DNA from 3 places in the Streptomyces sp. NPDC015127 genome. Region 2 is predicted to be linked to each of the others. Evidence: riboswitches for the same ligand, from Rfam matches in the RefSeq annotation. Region 2 holds a riboswitch; each other region holds the start of a gene.
What was found. A riboswitch is a leader RNA that binds a small molecule or an ion and turns the genes downstream of it on or off. The one in region 2 is predicted to bind cobalamin.
Positions count from the first base shown of each region.

Region 1: another riboswitch for cobalamin. It lies ahead of ACF08N_RS18475 (ribonucleoside-diphosphate reductase subunit alpha); the one in region 2 lies ahead of ACF08N_RS00095 (FecCD family ABC transporter permease).
Region 3: another riboswitch for cobalamin. It lies ahead of ACF08N_RS32815 (cobalamin biosynthesis protein); the one in region 2 lies ahead of ACF08N_RS00095 (FecCD family ABC transporter permease).

Region 1 is NZ_JBIBVE010000008.1:341,032-348,503, reverse strand. Features, by position in the region: gene ACF08N_RS18480 (ribonucleotide-diphosphate reductase subunit beta) at 1-565, opposite strand, end outside; gene ACF08N_RS18475 (ribonucleoside-diphosphate reductase subunit alpha) at 565-2,988, opposite strand; cobalamin riboswitch at 3,128-3,271, opposite strand; gene ACF08N_RS18470 (GNAT family N-acetyltransferase) at 3,307-3,807, opposite strand; gene mctP (monocarboxylate uptake permease MctP) at 3,892-5,526, opposite strand; gene ACF08N_RS18460 (DUF3311 domain-containing protein) at 5,523-5,804, opposite strand; gene ACF08N_RS18455 (GntR family transcriptional regulator) at 6,132-6,899, opposite strand; gene ACF08N_RS18450 (sugar ABC transporter substrate-binding protein) at 7,381-7,472, shown strand, end outside.
Region 2 is NZ_JBIBVE010000001.1:14,669-22,140, reverse strand. Features, by position in the region: gene ACF08N_RS00120 (APC family permease) at 1-983, shown strand, start outside; gene ACF08N_RS00115 (hypothetical protein) at 980-1,225, opposite strand; gene ACF08N_RS00110 (hypothetical protein) at 1,675-2,031, opposite strand; gene ACF08N_RS00105 (hypothetical protein) at 2,693-3,316, opposite strand; gene ACF08N_RS00100 (anion permease) at 3,335-4,333, opposite strand; cobalamin riboswitch at 4,900-5,033, shown strand; gene ACF08N_RS00095 (FecCD family ABC transporter permease) at 5,167-6,246, shown strand; gene ACF08N_RS00090 (ABC transporter ATP-binding protein) at 6,246-7,031, shown strand; gene ACF08N_RS00085 (ABC transporter substrate-binding protein) at 7,047-7,472, shown strand, end outside.
Region 3 is NZ_JBIBVE010000023.1:10,697-18,168, reverse strand. Features, by position in the region: gene ACF08N_RS32835 (alpha/beta hydrolase) at 1-824, opposite strand, end outside; gene ACF08N_RS32830 (class II aldolase/adducin family protein) at 1,163-1,831, opposite strand; gene ACF08N_RS32825 (anion permease) at 2,042-3,268, shown strand; gene ACF08N_RS32820 (hypothetical protein) at 3,281-3,502, shown strand; cobalamin riboswitch at 3,658-3,793, shown strand; gene ACF08N_RS32815 (cobalamin biosynthesis protein) at 3,883-4,833, shown strand; gene ACF08N_RS32810 (cobyric acid synthase) at 4,830-6,362, shown strand; gene ACF08N_RS32805 (putative cobaltochelatase) at 6,553-7,472, shown strand, end outside.

The sequences.
Region 1 (7,472 bases), on a different contig from region 2:
AGGCGAAGGCGCCGTAGAAGAACAGGCCCTCGATGCAGGCCGCGAAGCAGATCAGGTTGAGCAGGAAACGGCGGCGGTCGGCCTGCGTCTCCAGCCGCTCGATCTTCTCGACCGAGTCCATCCACCGGAAGCAGAACTGCGCCTTCTCGCGGATGGACGGGATGTTCTCGACCGCGGCGAAGGCCGCCGTGCGGTCCTCGGGATCGGGCAGGTACGTGTCGAGCAGCGTCAGATAGAACTGGACGTGCACGGCCTCCTCGAACAGCTGGCGCGACAGATACAGGCGCGCCTCCGGGGAGTTGATGTGCTTGTAGAGCGTGAGCACCAGGTTGTTGGCCACGATCGAGTCGCCCGTCGCGAAGAACGCGACCAGCCGGCCGATCATGTGCTGCTCGCCCGGGGAGAGCTTGGCCAGGTCCGCGACGTCGGAGTGGAGGTCGACCTCCTCCACGGTCCAGGTGTTCTTGATGGCGTCCCGGTAGCGCTCGTAGAAGTCCGGGTAGCGCATGGGACGCAGGGTCAGCTCGAAGCCCGGGTCGAGAAGGTTCTTTTCGGCAGAGCTCATTACTGGCAGGCCTCGCAGGACTCGGGGTTTTCCAGGGAGCAGGCGACGGCGTCGGGTTCGGCGGCCTGCTGCACGGGGATCGGGGTGGCGGACGCGGCACGGGCGATACGGGTCGCCGGGCGCGAGCGCAGGTAGTACGTCGTCTTCAGGCCCTGCTTCCAGGCGTACGCGTACATCGACGACAGCTTGCCGATCGTCGGCGTCTCCAGGAACAGGTTCAGCGACTGGGACTGGTCCAGGAACGGCGTACGGGCCGCCGCCATGTCGATCAGGCCGCGCTGCGGGATCTCCCACGCCGTCCGGTACAGCTCGCGCACCTCGGCCGGGATCCAGCCGAAGCCCTGCACCGAGCCGCTGGACTCGCGCAGTGCCTCGCGGGTCTGCGCGTCCCACACGCCGAGCTGCTTCAGCTCGTCCACCAGGTAGGAGTTGACCTGGAGGAACTCGCCGGACAGGGTCTCGCGCTTGAACAGGTTGGAGACCTGGGGCTCGATGCACTCGTAGACGCCCGCGATCGAGGCGATCGTCGCGGTCGGCGCGATGGCGAGGAGGAGCGAGTTGCGCATGCCGACCTCGGCGATGCGGGCGCGCAGCGCCTCCCAGCGCTCCGGCCAGTTCAGCTCCACGTCGTAGTGGTCCGGGTGCAGGACACCGCGGGCGGTGCGGGTCTTCTCCCAGGCCGGCAGCGGACCGCGGCGCTCGGCGAGGTCGCAGGACGCCTCGTACGCGGCGAGCATGATGCGCTCGGCGATGCGGGTGGACAGCGCCCGGGCCTCGGGCGAGTCGAAGGGCAGCCGCAGCTTGAAGAACACGTCCTGGAGGCCCATGGCCCCGAGGCCCACGGGCCGCCACTTGGCGTTGGAGCGCCCGGCCTGCTCGGTCGGGTAGAAGTTGATGTCGACGACCCGGTCGAGGAAGGTGACCGCGGTGCGCACGGTGGCGTCCAGCCGCTCCCAGGCAATCCCCCCGCCGTCGGCCCCCTGCTCGACGAAGGCGCCCAGGTTCACCGAGCCGAGGTTGCAGACGGCCGTCTCGCCGTCGTCGGTGACCTCCAGGATCTCCGTGCAGAGGTTGGAGGAGTGGACCGTGTGGCCGGGCTCCGCGGTCTGGTTCGCCGTACGGTTCGAGGCGTCCTTGAAGGTCATCCAGCCGTTGCCGGTCTGGGCGAGGGTGCGCATCATGCGGCCGTACAGGTCGCGCGCCGGGATCGTCTTGCGGGCCAGGCCCGCCGCCTCGGCCCTGCGGTAGGCGGCGTCGAACTCCTCGCCCCACAGGTCGACCAGCTCGGGCACGTCGGCCGGCGAGAACAGCGACCAGTCGGAGCCGGCCTCGACGCGCCGCATGAACTCGTCGGGGATCCAGTGCGCCAGGTTGAGGTTGTGCGTACGCCGGGCGTCCTCGCCGGTGTTGTCGCGCAGCTCCAGGAACTCCTCGATGTCCGCGTGCCACGTCTCCAGATAGATCGCCGCGGCGCCCTTGCGCCGGCCGCCCTGGTTCACGGCGGCGACCGAGGCGTCGAGCGTCTTGAGGAACGGGACGATGCCGTTCGAGTGCCCGTTGGTGCCGCGGATCAGCGAACCGCGGGCGCGGATACGGGAGTACGAGAGCCCGATGCCGCCCGCGTGCTTGGACAGCCGCGCCACCTGGTGGTAGCGGTCGTAGATCGAGTCGAGCTCGTCGAGCGGCGAGTCCAGCAGGTAGCAGGACGACATCTGCGGGTGGCGGGTGCCGGAGTTGAAGAGCGTGGGGGAGGAGGGGAGGTAGTCGAGCCGGCTCATCAGGCCGTACAGGTCGGCGACCTCGTCCACCGCGCGGACGGTGTCGTCCTCGGCGAGGCCGCAGGCGACGCGCAGCATGAAGTGCTGCGGCGTCTCGACGACCTGACGGCTCAGCGGGTGGCGCAGCAGATAGCGGCTGTAGAGCGTGCGCAGACCGAAGTAGCCGAACCGGTCGTCCGCGGCCGGGTCGACGAGCGCGTCCAGCCGGTCCGCGTGCAGCGCCACGAAGGCGGCCGTGCGGTCGGAGATCAGGCCCTCGCGGTGCCCGACGGCGACGGAGGCGGAGAACGCCACGGCGCCCTGGCCGGCCGCCTCGTCCGCGATCGTGCGGGTCAGCAGCCGGGCGGCGAGACGGGAGTAGACCGGGTCCTCGGAGATCAGACCGGCGGCGGCGTCGGTGGCGAGGGCGCGCAGTTCGGCCTCGTCCGACCCGGCGTGCCGCCCGCGCAGCGCGGCGGCGGCGACCCGGCCGGGGTCGGCGTCGGGCAGATCGGCCGTCAGGTCCGTGAGGGTCCGCAGCAGATCAGATCCGCGGCCCGAAGGGCCTCCGTTGAGGGCGGTGGTGGGAGACGGGTGGGCGGTGCCGGGGCCGTCGGTGGTCTGTTCCGCGATACCTGAAGCCGGATCGGCTGGCGCGATGGTCATGTGGTGCTCTCCCTCGCTCGGCTCTGGGCCGGCGGGGAGGCGGGGGCCGATGCAGGGGCGGGCCCGCTCACGGGCAGCACGGTGCACGGCGTCCACCGGCCCAACCGCGAGGCCCGGACGTCTCGGCACCCGGTTCGGTCGAGCCGGGTGCACCGTCGGCAGGTCCTCGGACTTGTCGGATACGGCAAAGCGCACCGGATCACACCGTTGCGGGACAGTTCCGGATTCGCACCGGATTCCCCTGCGGCGACAGCGAGCACGAGCATACATGTGGGGGCCGAGAGTTGGCGCACCCCCCACATGTTGTGTCCCGCAGGATCAGAGGTCGAGTGCGTACGTCAGCAGCGTCAGGTTCGGGACCGGGCTCCAGTCCCGCTCCGGGGTGCGGACGAAGCCCAGCCGTTCGTATATCCGGTGTGCCGCGTGCATCGCGGGCTGGGTCGACAGGACCACGCGCCGGCATCCGGGCACGGTCCGCGCCCGCTCCACACAGGCGCGCACCAGTGCCTCGCCCGCCCCGCGGCCGCGCGCCGCCTCGGCGACCGCCAGCGTGCGGAACTCGGCCTCGCCGGGGCCGGCGACATCGGCGTACGGACCGCCGGAGGGGACGAACGCCACCCCGCCGAACAGCGTGCCCGAACCGCCCACGGCCACGTACACCTCCGTGCCCGCGGCACGGCCCGCCACATCCCTCAGCACCCGAAGGTACGGGTCGTCCTCGCCGAACTCGAGCAGCCCGCCGCGCAGATACGCCTGCGCGGTCAGCTCACCGAGCTCCTCGTACTCTCCCGGTTCGATGCGCCTGATCGTGATGTCCATGCCCGGCAGTGTGCATCAGAGCACGGCGAAGGGCCGCCGCATTTCCCGGGCGGGAGATGCGGCGGCCCTTCGGCCGGGAACGGGTCAGTGACCGCCGGGAGCGCCCGCCGTGGCCGGCGGGAGCTCCACCTTGACGCCCGGGTCGCCCGCGTCCGCCGTGTAGTCGGACGGGCTGGTCTCGTCGACGCCGTCGGGGGCCTTGGCCGCCCTGAGGACGACGGTGAGCACCACGGTGACGACGAGGTTCAGCACGAACGCGGTGAGGCCGATGTAGCCGATCTCGCCGATGCCGGGGATCTCGGCCGACGAGCCGCCGAAGTGCTTCTGGGTCGGGCTCGCCACGCCGTACGCGGCGGCCGTGCCGTAGATCATGCCGACCGCCCAGCCGGCGATGAGCGCCCAGCGGTGGAACCAGCGGGTGAACAGGCCGCCCACCAGGGCCGGGAACGTCTGCAGGATCCAGATGCCGCCCAGCAGCTGGAAGTTGATCGCCACGGTCTTGTCCATGGTGAGGACGAAGACCAGGGCACCGACCTTGACCAGCAGCGAGACCAGCTTGGAGACCTTGGTCTCCTGTGCCGGGGTCGCGTCGGGCTTGAGGAAGTCCTTGTAGATGTTCCGGGTGAACAGGTTGGCCGCGGCGATCGACATGATGGCCGCGGGGACCAGCGCGCCGATGCCGATCGCGGCGAACGCGACGCCCGCGAACCAGTCCGGGAACATGTTCTCGAACAGCTGCGGAATGGCCAGCTGACCGTTGGTCACCTTCACACCCGCCGCGATCGCCATGAAGCCGAGCAGCGCCAGCAGGCCCAGCATCAGCGAGTACAGCGGCAGGATCGTGGTGTTGCGGCGGATCACCTCACGGCTGCGCGAGGACAGCGTCGCCGTGATGGAGTGCGGGTACATGAACAGCGCGAGCGCCGAGCCGAGCGCCAGCGTGGCGTAGCCCCACTGGCCCATCTCGCCGGGCACCAGCGCACCGCGCGGCTTGTCGGTCGCCGGGTTGATCTGGCTGTACGCCTCGCCGGCCTTGGCGAAGATGTCGTCGAAGCCGCCCAGCTTGATCGGGATGTAGATGATCGCCACCGCGATGACGATGTAGATCAGCGTGTCCTTGACGAAGGCGATGAGCGCCGGGGCGCGCAGGCCGGAGGAGTACGTGTAGGCCGCGAGCACACCGAAGGCGATCAGCAGCGGCAGGTCCTTGATGAACCAGTTGGTGTCCTCGCCGCCGCCGACGCCCATGACGTCGAGCACGGCCTGGATGCCGACCAGCTGGAGGGCGATGTACGGCATGGTGGCGAGGATGCCGGTGACGGCGACCGCCAGGGACAGGCCCTTGGAGCCGAAGCGTCCGCGGACGAAGTCCGAGGTCGTGACGTAGCCGTGCTTGTGCGACACCGACCACAGGCGCGGCAGGAAGGTGAAGATCAGCGGGTAGACGAGGATCGTGTAGGGCACGGCGAAGAAGCCGGCCGCGCCCGCCGCGTAGATGGCCGCCGGAACGGCGACGAAGGTGTACGCGGTGTACAGGTCGCCGCCGAGCAGGAACCAGGTCACCCAGGTGCCGAACGATCTGCCGCCGAGGCCCCATTCGTCGAGGCTGTTCTCGTTCTCGGCCTTGCGCCAGCGCGCGGCCAGGAAGCCCATGACCGTCACGGCCACGAAGAAGAAGATGAAGACGCCGAGTGCGACGCCGTTGACGCCGTCCTTCATCGGGACGCACCCCCCTTGCGTGAGCGCTGGTCACGCTGCCACAGCTTGTAAGCGATCATCGTCAGCGCTGTCGACACCAGGACCCAGAGCATCTGGTACCAGTAGAAGAACGGCATGCCGATGAACGTCGGCTCGACCTTCGCGTAGGAACCGACCCAGAGCATCGCCACGAACGGCGCGAAGAGGCAGAGGGCGATGATCACGCGCACCGGTGTGACGACCGGTTGTTTCGCTTCGGGCGCTTCAGGCGCGTCCGGTGCCTCGGGCACTGCTGACATGCGGCTCCGTCCCCTCACTGGTCACCTGTGTAATGCGCAGGAAATGTAGGCGAGCCGTCCGAGCCTCGTCACCCCCCGTCCGCATATCGGTACGGCAACGACTTCACGCCACGGCTGCGCAAAACATGACATGGCGTCGCAACCCGCTGCGACGCCATGCCGGACACCCTGTCAGGTGAGGGACTACGGGCCCGCCCGGACCGCGACGCGGGCCGGTTCCGGGTCCGGGGGTCCGCCTCAGTCGTTCGGCCGCTTGAGCCTCGCCACGCTGTGCTTTCCCGGGGGCAACCCCCGGACCCCCGGCCGGTTCCGGGCCTGGGGTCCGCGTCAGTCGTTCGGCCGCTTGAGCCTCGCCACGAACTTGTAGCGGTCGCCGCGGTACACCGAGCGCACCCACTCCACCGGTTCGCCCTGGGCGTCCAGCGAGTGGCGCGAGAGCATCAGCATCGGCAGGCCCACGTCCGTGCCGAGCAGGCCCGCCTCGCGCGGCGTGGCGAGCGACGTCTCGATCGTCTCCTCGGCCTCGGCGAGATGGACGTCGTAGACCTCCGCGAGGGCGGTGTAGAGCGAGGTGTACTTGACGAGCGAGCGGCGCAGCGCGGGGAAGCGCTTGGCCGACAGGTGCGTGGTCTCGATCGCCATGGGCTCGCCGCTGGCCAGCCGCAGGCGCTCGATGCGCAGCACCCGCCCGCCCGTCGAGATGTCGAGCAGCCCGGCGAGGGTGTCGTCGGCTGTGACGTACCCGATGTCCAGCAGCTGGGACGTGGGTTCCAGGCCCTGGGCCCGCATGTCCTCGGTGTACGAGGTGAGCTGGAGCGCCTGGGAGACCTTGGGCTTGGCGACGAAGGTGCCCTTGCCCTGGATGCGCTCCAGCCGCCCCTCGACGACGAGCTCCTGGAGCGCCTGCCGCACGGTCGTGCGGGACGTGTCGAACTCGGCGGCGAGTGTGCGCTCAGGCGGCACCGGGGTGCCGGGCGGCAGTGTCTCGGTCATGTCGAGCAAGTGCCGCTTCAGCCGGTAGTACTTGGGCACGCGCGCGGTACGGGTGCCTGCTGCCCCGCTCTCGGCTTCGGTGCCGGCCCCGTCCGTGGTCATGACCCGCCTTCCCGACTGCTGCGCTCCTGCCGTCACCGGCTCCTCCGTCTCCAGGCCCTGTCCGGACCCAGGCCCTGTCCGGCCGATCTTGCCGGGCTCGCGTGCCCTGGTGCGCACGCTCGCTGCGTTGTCGTCATTCGCCGACGCTCCGCGTCGACTCAATCCTCCGCCTTGCGATCGCACGCACCAGACCCCGCTCGCTGATCCGGCCTGATCGACCGGACAGGACCTAGCGGCTCACATGGTGGCACGGACCGGTCACGGGTCGTCGCCCTCCCTCAGGTGTCGGTCCGATAACGGACCCGACTGCCCTTCTTATACACCCTTGACACCCCTAAAGGTCTAGGCCAAGCTCCCGGTACTGGTCTAAACCATTAAAGATCAGATCCCGGCCCCAGGGCAGAATCCGGCGCGCCACCGTCAAGTGCTGCGCGACTCCCGGGTGGTGGGGGGGACTCTTGCATCCCTTGAGGAGGGTGGCGTGAAGCGCAATCTCGTAGCAGCGGTGGGTGTGGCGGCCATGATGGCGTCGGTCGCGGCGTGCGGCTCGGACGGCGGGGCCGAGTCGGCCAA
Region 2 (7,472 bases):
CCCTCGCCGTGTTCACCCTCACCGCTGTGTTCTACGGGGTGCAGCACGGCTTCGACGGCCTGACCGACACCAGCTTCACCCCGACGACCGCAGGCTTCCTCGCCCTCGTGCCGATCCTGCTGTTCGCCTACGTCGGCTTCGAGGCACCCAACGCCGCCGGCGAGGAGATGCACGACCCCCAGCGCGACGTGCCCGCCGCACTCGGACGCTCCGCGGCCGTCGCGGCCTGCTGCTATCTGCTGCCGGTCCTCGCCCTCCTTGCCGTCGTACCCGCCGACCAGGTCACGGGCATCGGCGGCTTCATGGAAGGCGCCCGCCTCGTCTTCGGTGTCTACGGCGGCGCGGCCGGCCCCCTGCTGAAGATCACCGCCGTCATGTTCGTCTTCGCCCTGCTCACCCAGGGCAGCGCCTGGATGATCGTCAGCGACCGCATGCAGGCCATGGCCGCGGCCGACGGGGGCTTCTTCAGGCGAGGGCTCGGCGCCTTCCACCCCCGGCTCGGGACGCCGGTACGAACGAACCTGCTCTCCGGCGCCGTGGCCACGGTCTTCATGCTGGTCGCCATGCAGGTGGCGGACGGCGACGCCGGCGCCGTGTTCGCCGTGGTGCTCACCGTCGCGGTCACCACCCTGCTGCTGTCGTACCTGGTCGTCATTCCCGCGCTGGTCGTCCTGCGGATCCGCCGGACGGACGTCCCGCGGCCCTATCGCGTCCCCTTCGGCACGCGCGGCTTCCTGCTTTGCGCGGCGCTCGTCTACGCGTGGATCCTGATCGGGTCGTGGTCGGCGCTCTTCCCCGGAGTCCTGGAACAACTCGTCGGCATCGACTACGTCTTCCACGACGTCTGGGGCGTCTCCCGTGCCGCGTTCGAAGCCTTCACCCTCGGCACCGTCGCCGTCCTGCTGATCGTCGGCGTCATCGGCGTGGCGGTGGCCCGCCGCCAAGACGCCGTACGGGGCGCAGCCTTCGGGGCCGGTTCTTAGTCTCCGTGCTTCGGCTGCGACACAGTCCAATGTGATCGGAAGAGCGGAAGTGCCTTCTGTGCCGGGGCGATGAGGCTTGTACGTGCCAACAGGTCAGCGAGAGCCTGCTTTTGAGCCGGGTGCGTGATCGGCACGGTGTTCAGGTCTGTGCTCATCAGCCAGTCGAACAGCACGATGGCGTCGGGGCGCCACAGGCGGAGATCGACGGTCGGCTTGGACCCCCATGGGAAGCCAGTTTCCATGGGGGCATCATGCCAGGTCAGCTGCGTGCAGAACTGCCCAGCTCAAGGAGTGTGCGCCTGCTTGCCCAACCTTCGGCGGCAAACTTCGCGGTCATTGAACTTCGATGGCACTGATCAAGGTTCGATGTCGCGGGACATCAGCCGACCACGCAGCCGTGAAGCCGGGCAGGCCTGTGCAGGAAATCGAACGTTGTCCCCGTGGGCGGGATGGGCCTCACCGATCGCCAACGCCGCATCCGCGACCACATCGCAGGGACGGGGGACAGTCCCCAACGTGCGCGAGATCGGCGCGGCCGTGGGACTCAAGGGCACCGGATCGGTCGTCTACTTTCGCTCCGCGTCCGCCCGCCAGCTGAGCGGGGTCCCGTAAATGGTCTGTGAGTTGCCCGGGGAGTGGTTGGCCGTGGTGCGGCCACCCGTCTCCTTGCGGCCTGACAACGCCCCTGGAGTCACGTGCGCGGCGCCAGCGCACCGCCTGGATCATCCAGCACGGTGCGCGCGAGTCGCCGGAAGACTCGCAGAGCCTCCAACGCGTATCCCCGCTGCTCGTCAGGTGGGAAGTGGTCACGGAATAGGCGACGTGGAGGAGTAACGCACCACGTGCCCAAGACCGTTGCCGCCCATTTCCGCTCGGAGTCGACGACTCGCAGGGCGGCAGCCGCCACCAGCTCCGGTCCCTCAACGTCGACCACCGCTCCGCGCCGATCGAGAACGCCCAGTAACTCGCGCCCCCGACGGAACGTCTCCCTGATCTGGTCACGTGCCTGCCGGTCCCGCCGCACGAGGTGGTGTGCCTCTTCGGTCACGTTGTGGTGCTCCATCGCAGCGGCAAGAAACTCGGCATAGGCATCCCGTCGTACTTGCCGACGCCATTGCACGTGGGTCGACCGGGCCTGCGACCTGCCGCTGAGATAGGCCGCCCCCAATGCGCCTCCAGCACCTAGCGCCGCTCCCGCTAGAGCAGCCCCCGCCCCCAACCACGCCACTGCGCCGGCATCCATGCCACCGATCATGCACCGAAACTCGGCGAGAGGTGCCGGTGCGACCACAGTTACGGGATAGCCCTTGAGCGCCGTCTACTGGATAAACCGGCCCGGGCAGCGCCTGTGCCTCATCGACATCGTTTGGCTTGGCTGACAAGCCGGACAGCTGATAGGGCGGACCATTGCCGTATTCGGAGTCGGCTGGCTCGTCGGCCAGCTCCTGTGCGGATGGCTCTCCGACCGACTCGGCCGACGCGCCACCCTGATCGGCACGATGCTCGCGGCCAGAGCCGCCCTGCCCGTGCTCGCTGCCGCCGAGTCGACCGCCGCTGTCGTCGCCGTCGTCGCCGTCGTCGCCGTCGTCGCAACAGCGTTCGTGGTGGACGTCGTGTACGACGCCATGTCGGAGCCCGTCACGTGGTTCCCGGCCGGGAGCTGCCGGCTGTCCATGGCCTGGATTCGGCCCGGCTTCGCAGGCCGGGATTCATCCGCGCTGCGAGGAGCTCTCCGAGTGGGTCGGTGCCTGTTCCCTGGTGGTTCGGACCCGGGCCTCGGTCACGGCCCGGTGAAGGAGCCGGGACAGGCGCTGGTCGGCGTCGGGGGCGGTGAGCAGGACGCGGAGGGCGTGTTCGAAGTGGTGGTGGCCGGGGCCGTGCCACCACAGCGTGTCGGCGATGCGGGCCGGTGTCGTCGAGGTACGGGCTCGGGCGAGCCGCTGGGCCCGGGCGTGACAGGCCGCGCTGCGGCATTTCAGGCGCCGAGAGTCGGGCCGCACGCGGCGGGCGGCGTCCACGACCGTGCCCACCAGCAGCGGACCGTAGGTGCGGTCGGCGGGGTCCGCGTTGGCGAGATCGGCGGCCAGCGGCCACAGGGCCTGGCGGGTGGTGTCGTCGACGACGTCGTTGACCGCACGGGCGAGCGCGGCGAGTACCGGATGGGTGCCGGGCGGGCGGTCGGTGAAGCGGCCGGTGGCCAGCAAGGAGGCCGCCTCCATCAGGCAGGCGCCGTCGTCGGGGTGCAGATGGGCGAAGCGGGCTGGCACGGGGAGGCCGTCGGGGAGTCCGGCGCGTGGTGGCCTGCCCGACGTGGGAGTGGGTGGGGTGGGCATCGTGGGCCTCCGCTGAGGTCACAGGCCAGTGATGGCTTGCAGGATCAGGTAGAGGGCAGCGGCGGGCAGACCGGCTCCGGGGAAGGTGAGGATCCACGCGGTGCCGATGGAACGGGCCACCTGCCAGCGCACGGCCTTGATGCGCCGGGTCGCGCCGGCGCCCAGGATGGCCGCGGTGATCGTCTGGGTGGTGGAGATCGGGGCCTTGAAGACGAACGCGGTGGTGTAGAGGACGGCCGTGGCGGCGGTCTCGGCGGCGAAGCCGCGCGGCGGGTCGAGGTGGACGATTCGTCGGCCGAGGGTGGTGATGATGCGGCGTCCGCCGCTGTAGGTGCCGGCGGCCATAGCCGCGGCGACGGCCGCGATCACCCAAAGGGGTACGGAGAAGTCGTCCTGCCATCCGGCCGTGACCATGGCGAGGACGATGACGCCCATGGTCTTCTGCGCGTCCTGCAGCCCGTGTCCGAGACCCATGGCGGCGGCTGAGATGGTCTGCGCGATGCGGAAGCGGCGGGTGACGGGGCGCGGAGCGGAGCGGCGGAACGTCCACAGGATGATCGTGTGCAGTGTGTAGCCGAGGGCCACGCCGACCAGCGGGGACAGCAGCATGGGCAGCAGGACCTTGTCCACAATGCCGGTCCAGTGCACGGTGGCGGAGGCGGCGAGGGCGGCACCGACCAGTCCGCCGATCAGGGCGTGGGACGACGAGGTCGGCAGCCCCCGCCACCAGGTGAAGATGTTCCAGCCGATCGCGCCGATGAGCGCGCACATCACCAGCAGCAGGCCCGACAGTTCCTCAGGTGCACCGATGATGCCGCTGCCGACGGTCTTGGCTACCTCGGTGCCCAGGAAGGCGCCGAGGAAGTTCATCACGGCGGCCATGGCCAGGGCGATCCGGGGCGTGAGGGCCCGGGTGGAGATGGAGGTGGCAATCGCGTTCGCGGCGTCGTGGAAGCCGTTGGTGAAGTCGAACGTCAGCCCCACGATGATGATCAGCACCACCAGAGTGAGCTCCATGGCCGGATCACCTTTCGCCACGCACACGGTCCCGGACGGCCGCACGCGCCCTCGCCCTGTCTCCATCCTGCCGCGAAACCGCCGCGGGTACCGGGCACGGACACGCGACACGCACACGGCCGATGAAGGTCGCTCTGCTCGGACCGGAACGGCCGGCTGGTATACCAACCACGGCGCCGGGTGCGGCACCGTGGAACGGGCTTACTCCACTGTTCGACAGCCAGCTCGCAGGAACGGACGGTGAGCACTTCGCGCCGGCCCTGCACCTGACTTCGTGGAACGCCGCGGCGAACACCTGCGACGACGCGTACAGCTCCCGGCACATCCCGGGGCCCCTGAGTGCCCTGCCCGGAGAACAGGAACGCGACCTTGTGGCCGCTCATCGCGGCACCCCGCACCACGGAGGGCGAGTCCTCGCCGCGGGCCGGCGCGTCCAGGCCGCAAGCCGCTCCGCCGGGTCGCCGGCGAGGACGACACCCCGGTGCCCGAACGCAGACCGGGCCGTGGCCGGCGACAGCCCGACCTGCGCGGCGGTCAGCTCCGGCCGCTCCCGTACGAAGCCCCGCAGCGGGTACACGCTATGCTGCAAGCGCCCCGCGGGGGAAGTCCGGTCGAAGTCCGGCGCTGACCCGCAACGGTAGGCGGAGCCCAACACGTGGCTCCGTAAGCCCGATTACCCGCGGTGGTGAAGGCTCCTGTCAATTCGCCGTGGACTGCGAGAGGGTGCTGCACAGGGCGCCCCGCGTCCCGGGCCGCTCCTTTGCTCACGTGGGCGCACGGCCTGAGGCGAAGGCGATCCGCCCGTGGCCACACCCCTGGAATGCGAACATGCGGTGCCACGACCCACGGCCCTCACCGTGACCGGCCCCGCGCCGTCCAAGCGCGTGTCATTGCCGCTCCTCCTTTCCGCCCTGTGCGCCGCGCTCGTGCTCTCCATCGTCTGCGGGGCGGGGATGGGGGCGTCGGGGCTGTCGTGGGGCGAGGTGCTGCGTCATCTGTGGGCCGGGCTGACCGGCGGATCCATATCCCATGACGAAGTCCCGGCGTACACCATCGTGTGGGAACTGCGCTTTCCGCGAGCCGTGCTGGCCGCGGTCGTCGGGGCCGGTCTGTCGGCCGTCGGCGTCGCCGTGCAGGCCATGGTCCGCAACGCCCTCGCCGACCCGTTCGTCCTCGGTATCTCCTCGGGCGCGGCCGTCGGCGCCAATGCTGTCCTCCTCTTCGGAGCCTTCGGCGCTCTCGGTCTGTGGGCCCTGTCCACGGCGGCGTTCCTCTCCGCGCTGCTCGCCATGACGCTGGTGTACGCGATCGCCCGAACCGCTGGTGGTCTGACCCCGCTGCGGCTCGTCCTGACGGGCACCGCGATGTACTACGGCTTCTCGGCCGTCACCACGTCCATGGTGTTCGCGGCCGAACGCGGCGAGGCGGCCCGCTCCGCGATGATGTGGCTGCTCGGCAGCCTCGGCGGAGCCAACTGGGCCTCCGTGCCGATCGCCGCGGGAGCCGTGCTCGCCGGCCTCGCCCACCTCACTGTGTCGGCGCGCCGCCTGAACGCCCTCGCGATGGGTGACGAGACCGCGGCCGCCCTCGGGGTGGACGCGGGGAGGCTGCGCAAGGAGCTGTTCCTGGTCTGTGCCGCCGTCACAGGGGCCGTGGTCGCGGTGAGCGGTGCGATCGGTTTCGTCGGTCTGATGGTTCCGCACGCCGCACGAATGCTGGTCGGCGCGGACCATCGCCGGCTGCTGGCCGTCGCCCCACTCGCGGGCGCCGTCCTGCTGATCTGGGTGGACATCCTGTCGCGCGTGGTGCTCGCGCCCGTCGAGCTGCCGGTGGGCGTGCTGACCGCCGTCATCGGCGTGCCGTGCTTCGTCCTGCTGATGCGCCGCCGCTCCTACACCTTCGGAGGTGCCTGATGCGGATCGACATAGACGCACTGACGGTCGAGATCGCCGGCGCGCGGCTGGTGAGTGAGGCCACGCTACGCGCGGCGGACGGACAGGTCGTCGGGCTCGTCGGGCCCAACGGCAGCGGCAAATCAACGCTGTTGCGCTGCGTCTACCGGGCCCTGCGTCCCTCGACCGGCACGGTCCGGCTCGGCGGTGAGGATCTGCACTCCCTGAGCGCGCGCGAAGGCGCCCGTCGGCTGGCCGCCCTGCCCCAGGAAGCGGTCACCGAGTTCGACTTCACGGTCGCCGAGGTCGTGGCGATGGGGCGGCTGCCGCACCAGCGGTCGGTGGCCCGGACCACCGACGAAGACCGGAAGGCGTGCGAGTCCGCGCTGGTGAGGGTCGGCGCCGGCCATCTCGCCGACCGTGGCTTCCTCACCCTCTCCGGCGGCGAGAAGCAGCGGGTCCTGATCGCCCGCGCGCTCGCGCAGCAGCCGAGCGTACTGGTGCTCGACGAGCCGACCAACCACCTCGACATCGCCCAGCAGTTGGAAGTGCTGGCTCTGGTGCGCGGCAGTGGGCTGACCGTGCTCACCGCGCTGCACGACCTCAACCTCGCCGCGCTCCACTGCGACCTGCTCCACGTCATCGACAGCGGCCGGATCGTCGCCTCCGGCGCTCCGCACGACGTGCTCACGCCCGAATTGCTGGCCGAGGTCTTCGGCGTACGGGCGCACCGTGTACCGCATCCGGAGTCCGGCGCCGTGCAGCTGCTCTTCGACCGTCTCCTGCCCACTCAGCCCGCTTCATGAGGAGCCATGGCCATCATGCCGAATCTCGTACGCCCCTTTGCACTCGCACTCGCCACCGCCCTGGTGCTCACCGGATGCGGCGCGGAGGTCACCTCTCAGGACGAGGAGGGGGGTGGTGACAAGGCACGCGGCGGCCACTATCCGGTGACCATCGAGAACTGCGGCCAGAAGAAGAGCTACGACAAGGCGCCACAGCGCGTGGTCACCAATGACGTCGGCATCACCGAAATCATGTTCGCGCTCGGACTCGAGGACCGTATGGCGGGCTATGTGATGCCCGATGACAGGGGCGATCTCACATCCGTTCCCTGGAAGGACGCTTACCAGAAGACGAAGTGGCTCTCGAAGAAGACGATCAACAAAGAGCTGGTCCTCGATGCACGCGCCGATCTGGTCTTCGCGGGCTGGAACTACGGCTTCAACGAGGGGGAGGGCTTCAGT
Region 3 (7,472 bases), on a different contig from region 2:
CGGGCGGCGGCCAGGGCGCGCAGGGTCGCCTCCCAGTCGAGGACCGGGGAGTCGAGCACGAGGCCGCTGATGCGGTCGCGCAGAGCGGAGTTGGCGGCGGCGCGCAGCGCCATCGAGGCGCCGGTGGACCAGCCGTGGACGATGACGCGTTCGGCGCCGTGCCGCAGGGCGTGCCGTACGGCCGCGTCCAGGTCGCGCCACTCCGAGTCACCGAGGTGGCTCAGGCCGTCCGGCGGCCGGGGAGCGCCCTCGTCTCCGCGGTAGGCGAGGTTCAGCACGGGGAACTGCTGGTCGCGCAGGAAGGGGAGCAGGTTCAGCGGGTGCTCCCTGGTCGTGCCGATGCCGTGGACCGTGATCACCCAGGTGGAGCGGGCGCCGGGTACGAACCAGGCGGGTATCGCGCCGAGTTCGCCGGGGACGAGGACGTCGGCGTACGGGATGCCGAGGGCGTCGGCCGGGTCGCCGCTGTGCACCTGCGGCGTGAAGCGGACCCGGCTGCCGGGCCGGAGGCCGCCTTCGCCGACGCGTTCCAGGCGGCGTACGACGGTGTCCGCGGAGTGTGTGACGCCGTCCAGGACGGGCCCGACGACGGCGTGGACGCCGGAGCCCTGCAGACCGTACGTCCCCCGTCGCAGGGAGGCGAGGCTGCGGGTGAGCGTCACGCGGCCGGGACCGGTCCCGTGCACGGTGAGTCTCGGGTCGCCCGGGAGGGGGCGGGTCGCCCCGAGGGCGGCGCTGCTCGCGTGGCGGCCGGCGGCGACCGTGGCCGCGCCGACGCCGATGAGTGTGGTGACGGCCGCTGCCGTCGCTGTAGCCGGGCGCACGGATCCAGTGTCGACGGGTGCGGGCGGGGGTGCCAGTGGGCGCGGCGGGTGGCTGCTCGCGCGGGGGCGTTTTCCCCCACCCCGCCCCTTCCCGTGACCGGGGCTTCGCCCCGGACCCCGGTGCGGCCGTGGGCCGTGTCCCCGGGCTTCGCCCGGGCCCCGACCGGGCTGCCATTGCCGCTGCGCGGCAACCGGCCTGCCGGCCCAGCGCGGCCACTCGCCGGCGTCCCGCCATGCCGCCCGGCTCACCGGACGCACGCACCACGAGAGCGCCGCGCACCTCCAGCCCCGCCGGCGATTCAGGCGCGGGGCTCGGGGCGGAGACCCGGTGTGGTCCGTCAGTGCCGGTGGGGCTGGCCGTAGGTGTGGAGCTGGGTCGCCGCCGCCGAGAGTTCCGCGGCGGAGAGGAGGCGGGGGGAGTGCGACGGGAGCGAGGACGCCGTCAGCCAGACCTGGCACATCCATTCCAGCTGGGCCGTGCGGTCGTACGCCTGGGCCAGGGTCGTGCCGTACGCGACGGTGCCGTGGTTCTGGAGGAGGCAGGCCGTGCGGTCGCGCAGCGCCGTGATCATGTTGCGGGCCAGCTCCGGCGTGCCGTACATAGCGTAGGGGGCCACCCGGACCGGGCCGCCGAGGGCTGCCGTCATGTAGTGGACCGGTGGCAGCTCGGGGACCAGTGTGGAGACGGCGGTGGCATGCACCGCGTGGGTGTGCACGACGGCCTCGGCCGGTGTGTTGCGGTACACCTCCAGGTGCAGCGGCAGCTCGCTGGTGGGGGCGAGCGTGCCGACGACCTGGTGGCCGTCGAGGTCGACGGCACAGGTGTCGTCAGGTCCGAGCCGGTCGTAGGGCACCCCGCTCGGGGTGACGAGCACGAGGTCGCCGACCCGTACGGAGACGTTGCCGGAGGTGCCGACCACGAGGCCCTCCGCCGCGGTTCTGCGGGCCGTCGCGACGACGTCCTGCCAGGCCCGTTCGATCGTGTCCTTCTCGGCGTGATCACTCATGCCGAGGATCCTGTCAGGAGTCCGATTCGGGGCGACAGACGACGGAGGGTGTTCGAGTGGATGCCGGCTGCTGTCATAACGCCCCGGACAGCCAAACGGAATGTCTCGTACCTACTTACGGACACCACAGAGCCCGACCCAGTTCATCTTCCGTTCACCCAGGTTGCCTACGGTCGGCGGGTCAATGACGTCAAACGATTGCCTGGGTAAATGGAACACATCACGCTGCTGCTCGCGATTGTGATCGTGACAGCTCTCGTGTTCGATTTCACGAACGGTTTCCACGACACCGCCAACGCGATGGCGACGACCATCTCGACCGGCGCTCTGAAGCCCAAGACCGCGGTGGCCATGTCCGCCGTTCTGAATCTCGTCGGCGCTTTCCTGTCCGTGGAGGTCGCGAAGACGATCTCCAGTGGCCTCGTCGACGAATCAGGCATCTCACCTGAAGTCATCTTCGCGGCGCTCGTCGGCGCCATCCTGTGGAACCTGATGACCTGGCTCATCGGTCTCCCCTCCAGCTCCTCGCACGCCCTGATGGGCGGCCTCATCGGCGCCACCGTCGCCTCCGTCGGTTTCGACGCGGTCAACGGCGGCGTCGTCGTCACCAAGGTGCTGATCCCCGCGGTCGCCGCGCCGCTCGTGGCCGGTCTGGCCGCGTTCCTCGCGTCCCGGCTGACGTACAAGATCGGCCGGAACGCCGACCCGAAGGCCACCGCCAAGGGCTACCGCGCCGGTCAGATCGCCTCCGCCGGCCTCGTCTCGCTGGCGCACGGCACCAACGACGCGCAGAAGACGATGGGCATCATCACCCTGGCCCTGGTCGCGGGGAACGTCATCGCCCCGGGTTCCAACCCTCCCCTGTGGGTCATCGTCTCCGCGGGTGTCGCCATCGCGCTCGGCACCTACCTCGGCGGCTGGCGCATCATCCGCACCATGGGCAAGGGCCTGACCGACCTCCAGCCGCAGCAGGGCTTCGCCGCCCAGACCGGCGCGGCGAGCGTCATCCTCGCCTCGTCCAACCTCGGCTTCTCCCTGTCGACCACCCACTCGTGCTCCGGCGCGGTGATGGGCGCGGGCCTCGGCCGCAAGGGCGGTGTGGTCCGCTGGTCGACCGCGACCCGGATGTTCGTCGCCTGGGGCCTGACCCTGCCGGCCGCCGGTCTGGTGGCCGCGGGCTCGGAGTTCGTCACCCAGCAGGGTGACTGGGGCGTCGCCGCCGTCGCCGTCTTCCTGGTCGCGGCCTGCACCGCGATCTGGTTCGTCTCCCGCCGCCAGGTCGTCGACCACACCAACGTCAACGACGTCGAGGACCAGGAGCCCGCCGGCGTCGTCACGACCGCCATCGCGGCCGTCACCCCGCCGCCCGCGGGCGACCTCAAGACCACCATCCCGGCCCCGGCCGAGCCCGAGCCGGTCCGTCCGGCCACGGTGTAAGGAATCATCAGCATGAAGATCGACTGGGCAGCTCTCGGCTCCGTGTTCGGCGTGAGCCTCTTCGCCACCGTCGCCCTGGTGGGCCTGTTCACCCTGGGCATCGTCGGCCTGACCAAGCACGAGGCGGCGACCGCGAACGGCGGGTCGGCCACGATGGTCCGCACCGGCGCCTACGCCTGCTTCGCCCTGTGCGCCGCGGCCGTGACGTACGGCATCTATCTGATCGTCAGCTGACTCCCGCTGACTGCTGTCGTCCGCCGACGACGGCGACCCGCCCGGAGCCGGGCCGGTGGCACCTCGCGTGCCTCCGGCCCGGCTTCGGCGCATCCGGGTGTGGGGCTTCGCACACTGTCCCGCCGCAGGTCAAGGGTGAGTTGACGGGCGTTCGCGGGGCGTGGTGGACTGCCGTGGCCATCTACGGCGGCAGAAGAGGAAGTCCGGTGCGAATCCGGCGCGGTCCCGCCACTGTCACCCGGACGAACACTCCGGGGAGCCAGGAACTCTCGCCGCCGGTCACGTCGAACCAGGGCGCGGACCCTGAGTGAGGACTCTCGCCATGCCTGGCTGCCGATCAGCGCTGTCCGCCGGACACCACTTCAGGGATCGCTGACCCCGTGCGTGCCGACCGGATATTCGTGTACGGCGCCACCGTCGGCCTCGTCGTCGACCGGCTCGTCGGCGACCCCCGCCGCGGACACCCCGTCGCCGCCTTCGGGCGTGCCGCGGCCGCCGTCGAGCGCCTGCTGTGGCGCGACGACCGGGGCCGGGGCGCCCTGCACACCGCTGTCTGCGCCGGCGGCGCCGTGGCTCTGGGCGCGCTCGCGTCCCGCGCCGTGCGCCGCTCCCCCGCCGCGTCCGTCGCCCTGACCGCCGCCGCCACCTGGGCGGTCGTCGGCGGCACGTCGCTGAGCCGGGAGGCGCGCCTCGTCGGCGAGGCGCTGGCCGCCGGCGACGTCGAGGCGGCCCGCGCGCGGCTCCCCCATCTGTGCGGGCGTGACCCGCAGTCCCTGGACGAACAGCAGATCGCCCGTGCCGTCGTCGAGTCGGTCGCCGAGAACACCTCGGACGCCGTCGTCGGCGCGCTGGTGTGGGGCGCGGTCGCGGGCGTGCCCGGTCTCGTCGGCTTCCGTGCGGTGAACACGCTCGACGCGATGGTCGGCCACAAGTCGCCGCGTCACCGTCGCTACGGCTGGGCATCGGCCCGTCTCGACGACGTGGCGGGCTGGCCCGGCGCACGGCTCACCGCCGTACTCGCCGCGATCGCCGGCCCCGACCCGCGGGGGGCGGTACGCGCGTGGCGTGCCGACGCGGCGAAGCACCCGAGCCCCAACGCGGGCCCGGTGGAGGCATCATTCGCCGGAGCGCTCGGGGTACGGCTGGGCGGGACCCTCTCGTACGGGGGCCGGGTCGAGCACCGGCCCGTGCTGGGCGGGGAGGGCCGGGCCGTGGAGTTCGGCGACATCGACCGGGCCGTGCGGCTGTCGCAGCGCATCGGCGTGCTGGCGCTCGTGGCGTGCGCGGGCGCGCGACTGGCCTTGGGGGCCATGAGGGGGAGGCGTACATGAGCGGCGGCGGACTGCTGGTCGCGGGGACCACGTCGGACGCGGGAAAGAGCGTCGTCACCGCCGGCATCTGCCGGTGGCTGGTGCGGCGCGGAGTGAAGGTCGCGCCCTTCAAGGGGCAGAACATGTCCCTGAACTCGTTCGTGACGCGCGAGGGCGCGGAGATCGGGCGGGCCCAGGCGATGCAGGCGCAGGCGGCCCGAGTGGAGCCGACCGCGCTCATGAACCCGGTGCTGCTCAAGCCCGGCGGCGACCGCTCCAGCCAGGTCGTCCTGATGGGCAGGCCCGTCGGCGAGATGAGCGCGCGGGGCTATCACGGGAACCGGCAGCGCGAGCTGTTCGAGCCGGTGATGGCGTGCCTGGAGGAGCTGCGGGGCACGTATGACGCCGTGATCTGCGAGGGGGCGGGCAGTCCGGCCGAGATCAACCTGCGGCGCACGGACATCGTGAACATGGGCATCGCGCGGGCCGGACGGCTGCCCGTGGTGGTGGTCGGGGACATCGACCGCGGCGGGGTGTTCGCGCAGTTCTTCGGGACGACGGCGCTGCTCGCGCCCGAGGACCAGGCACTCGTCGCCGGCTATCTCGTGAACAAGTTCCGCGGTGACGTGAGCCTGCTGGAGCCCGGGCTCGACATGCTGCGAGGGCTCACGGGGCGGCGGACGTTCGGCGTCCTGCCGTACGCGCACGGGCTCGGCATCGACGAGGAGGACGGCCTGAGGGTCTCCCTGCGCGGCGCGGTCCGGGAGTCGGTCGTCGCTCCGCCGGTCGGCGAGGACCTGCTGCGGGTCGCGGTGTGCGCGGTGCCGCTGATGTCGAACTTCACCGACGTGGACGCACTCGCCGCCGAACCGGGCGTCGTGGTCCGGTTCGTGGACCGGCCCGAGGAGCTGGCCGATGCCGACCTGGCGGTCGTCCCCGGCACGCGGGGCACGGTGAAGGCGCTGGCGTGGCTGCGGGAGCGCGGGCTGGCGCAGGCCCTGGTCCGCCGCGCGGCGGAGGGCAGGCCGGTGCTCGGCATCTGCGGCGGCTACCAGGCGCTGTCGGAGCGCATCGAGGACGAGGTCGAGTCGAAGGCGGGCGCGGTCGACGCGCTCGGGCTGCTGCCGGTACGCGTGCGGTTCGCGCGGGAGAAGACCCTTGCGCGCCCCGTCGGCGAGGCGCTCGGCGAGCGGGTGGAGGGGTACGAGATCCACCACGGCGTCGCCGAGGTGCTGGGCGGGGAGGGGTTCATCTCTGATGACAAGGGACACAGCCTGGACGGCTGCCGGGTCGGGTCCGTGTGGGGCACGCACTGGCACGGCTCGCTGGAGAGCGACGGCTTCCGCCGGGCGTTCCTGCGGGAGGTCGCCGCGCAGGCGGGCCGCCGGTTCGTGCCGGCGCCGGACACGAGCTTCGGCACGCTGCGCGAGGAGCAGCTGGACCGGCTCGGCGATCTGATCGAGGAGCACGCGGACACGGACGCGCTGCTGCGGCTGATCGAACAGGGCCCGCCGGCCGGACTGCCGTTCGTCCCACCGGGTGCGCCGTGAACGCGGGTGGCGCCTGCGGTGCGCTTGTTCCCTGCCCCTCCCCCTACGCCTGGCGGCGTGGGGGGACCCCCACCTCCCGAACCGGGGCCCCGCCCCGGACCCCGTTTCGGGGGCTCTGCCCCCGTACCCCCGCGCCTCAATCGCCGGCGAGGCTCCCTCTGCCCGGCCCCAGCCAAGGAGTGATCGACGGATGAGCACCTCCTATCCGTTCACCGCGGTCGTCGGGATGGACGATCTGCGGCTGGCGCTGCTGCTCAACGCGGTCAGTCCGGCGGTCGGCGGCGTGCTCGTGCGCGGGGAGAAAGGGACCGCCAAGTCGACTGCGGTCCGTGCGCTCGCGTCGCTCCTGCCGGACGTCGACGTCGTCGCCGGATGCCGTTTCTCCTGCGCGCCCGCGGCGCCGGACCCGGCCTGCCCGGACGGGACGCATGAGGACGACTCGGGGACGCGGCGCCCCGCGCGCATGGTCGAACTGCCCGTCGGCGCCTCCGAGGACCGGCTCGTCGGCGCACTCGACATCGAACGGGCCCTCGCCGAGGGCGTGAAGGCCTTCGAGCCGGGACTGCTCGCCGACGCGCACCGCGGGATCCTGTACGTCGACGAGGTGAATCTGCTCCACGACCACCTGATCGACCTGCTGCTGGACGCGGCCGCCATGGGCGCCTCGTACGTCGAGCGCGAAGGCGTCTCCGTACGGCACGCCTCGCGCTTCCTGCTCGTCGGCACGATGAACCCCGAAGAGGGCGAACTGCGGCCGCAGTTGCTGGACCGCTTCGGCCTCACGGTGGAGGTCGCCGCCTCCCGGGACCCGGACCAGCGGGTGGAAGTCGTACGGCGCAGGCTGGCGTACGACGACGACCCTGCGGGTTTCACTGCCCGCTGGGCGGACGAGGAGACGGCGCTGCGGGAGCGTGTCGTGGCGGCGCGGGAGCTGCTGCCGCGCGTGGTCCTGGGCGACGCGGTGCTGCGTCAGATCGCGGCCACGTGCGCGGCGTTCGAGGTGGACGGCATGCGCGCGGACATCGTGATGGCGCGCACCGCGACGGCCCTGGCGGCCTGGGCGGGGCGCGACGAGGTCACCACCGACGATGTGCGCCAGGCCGCGCTGCT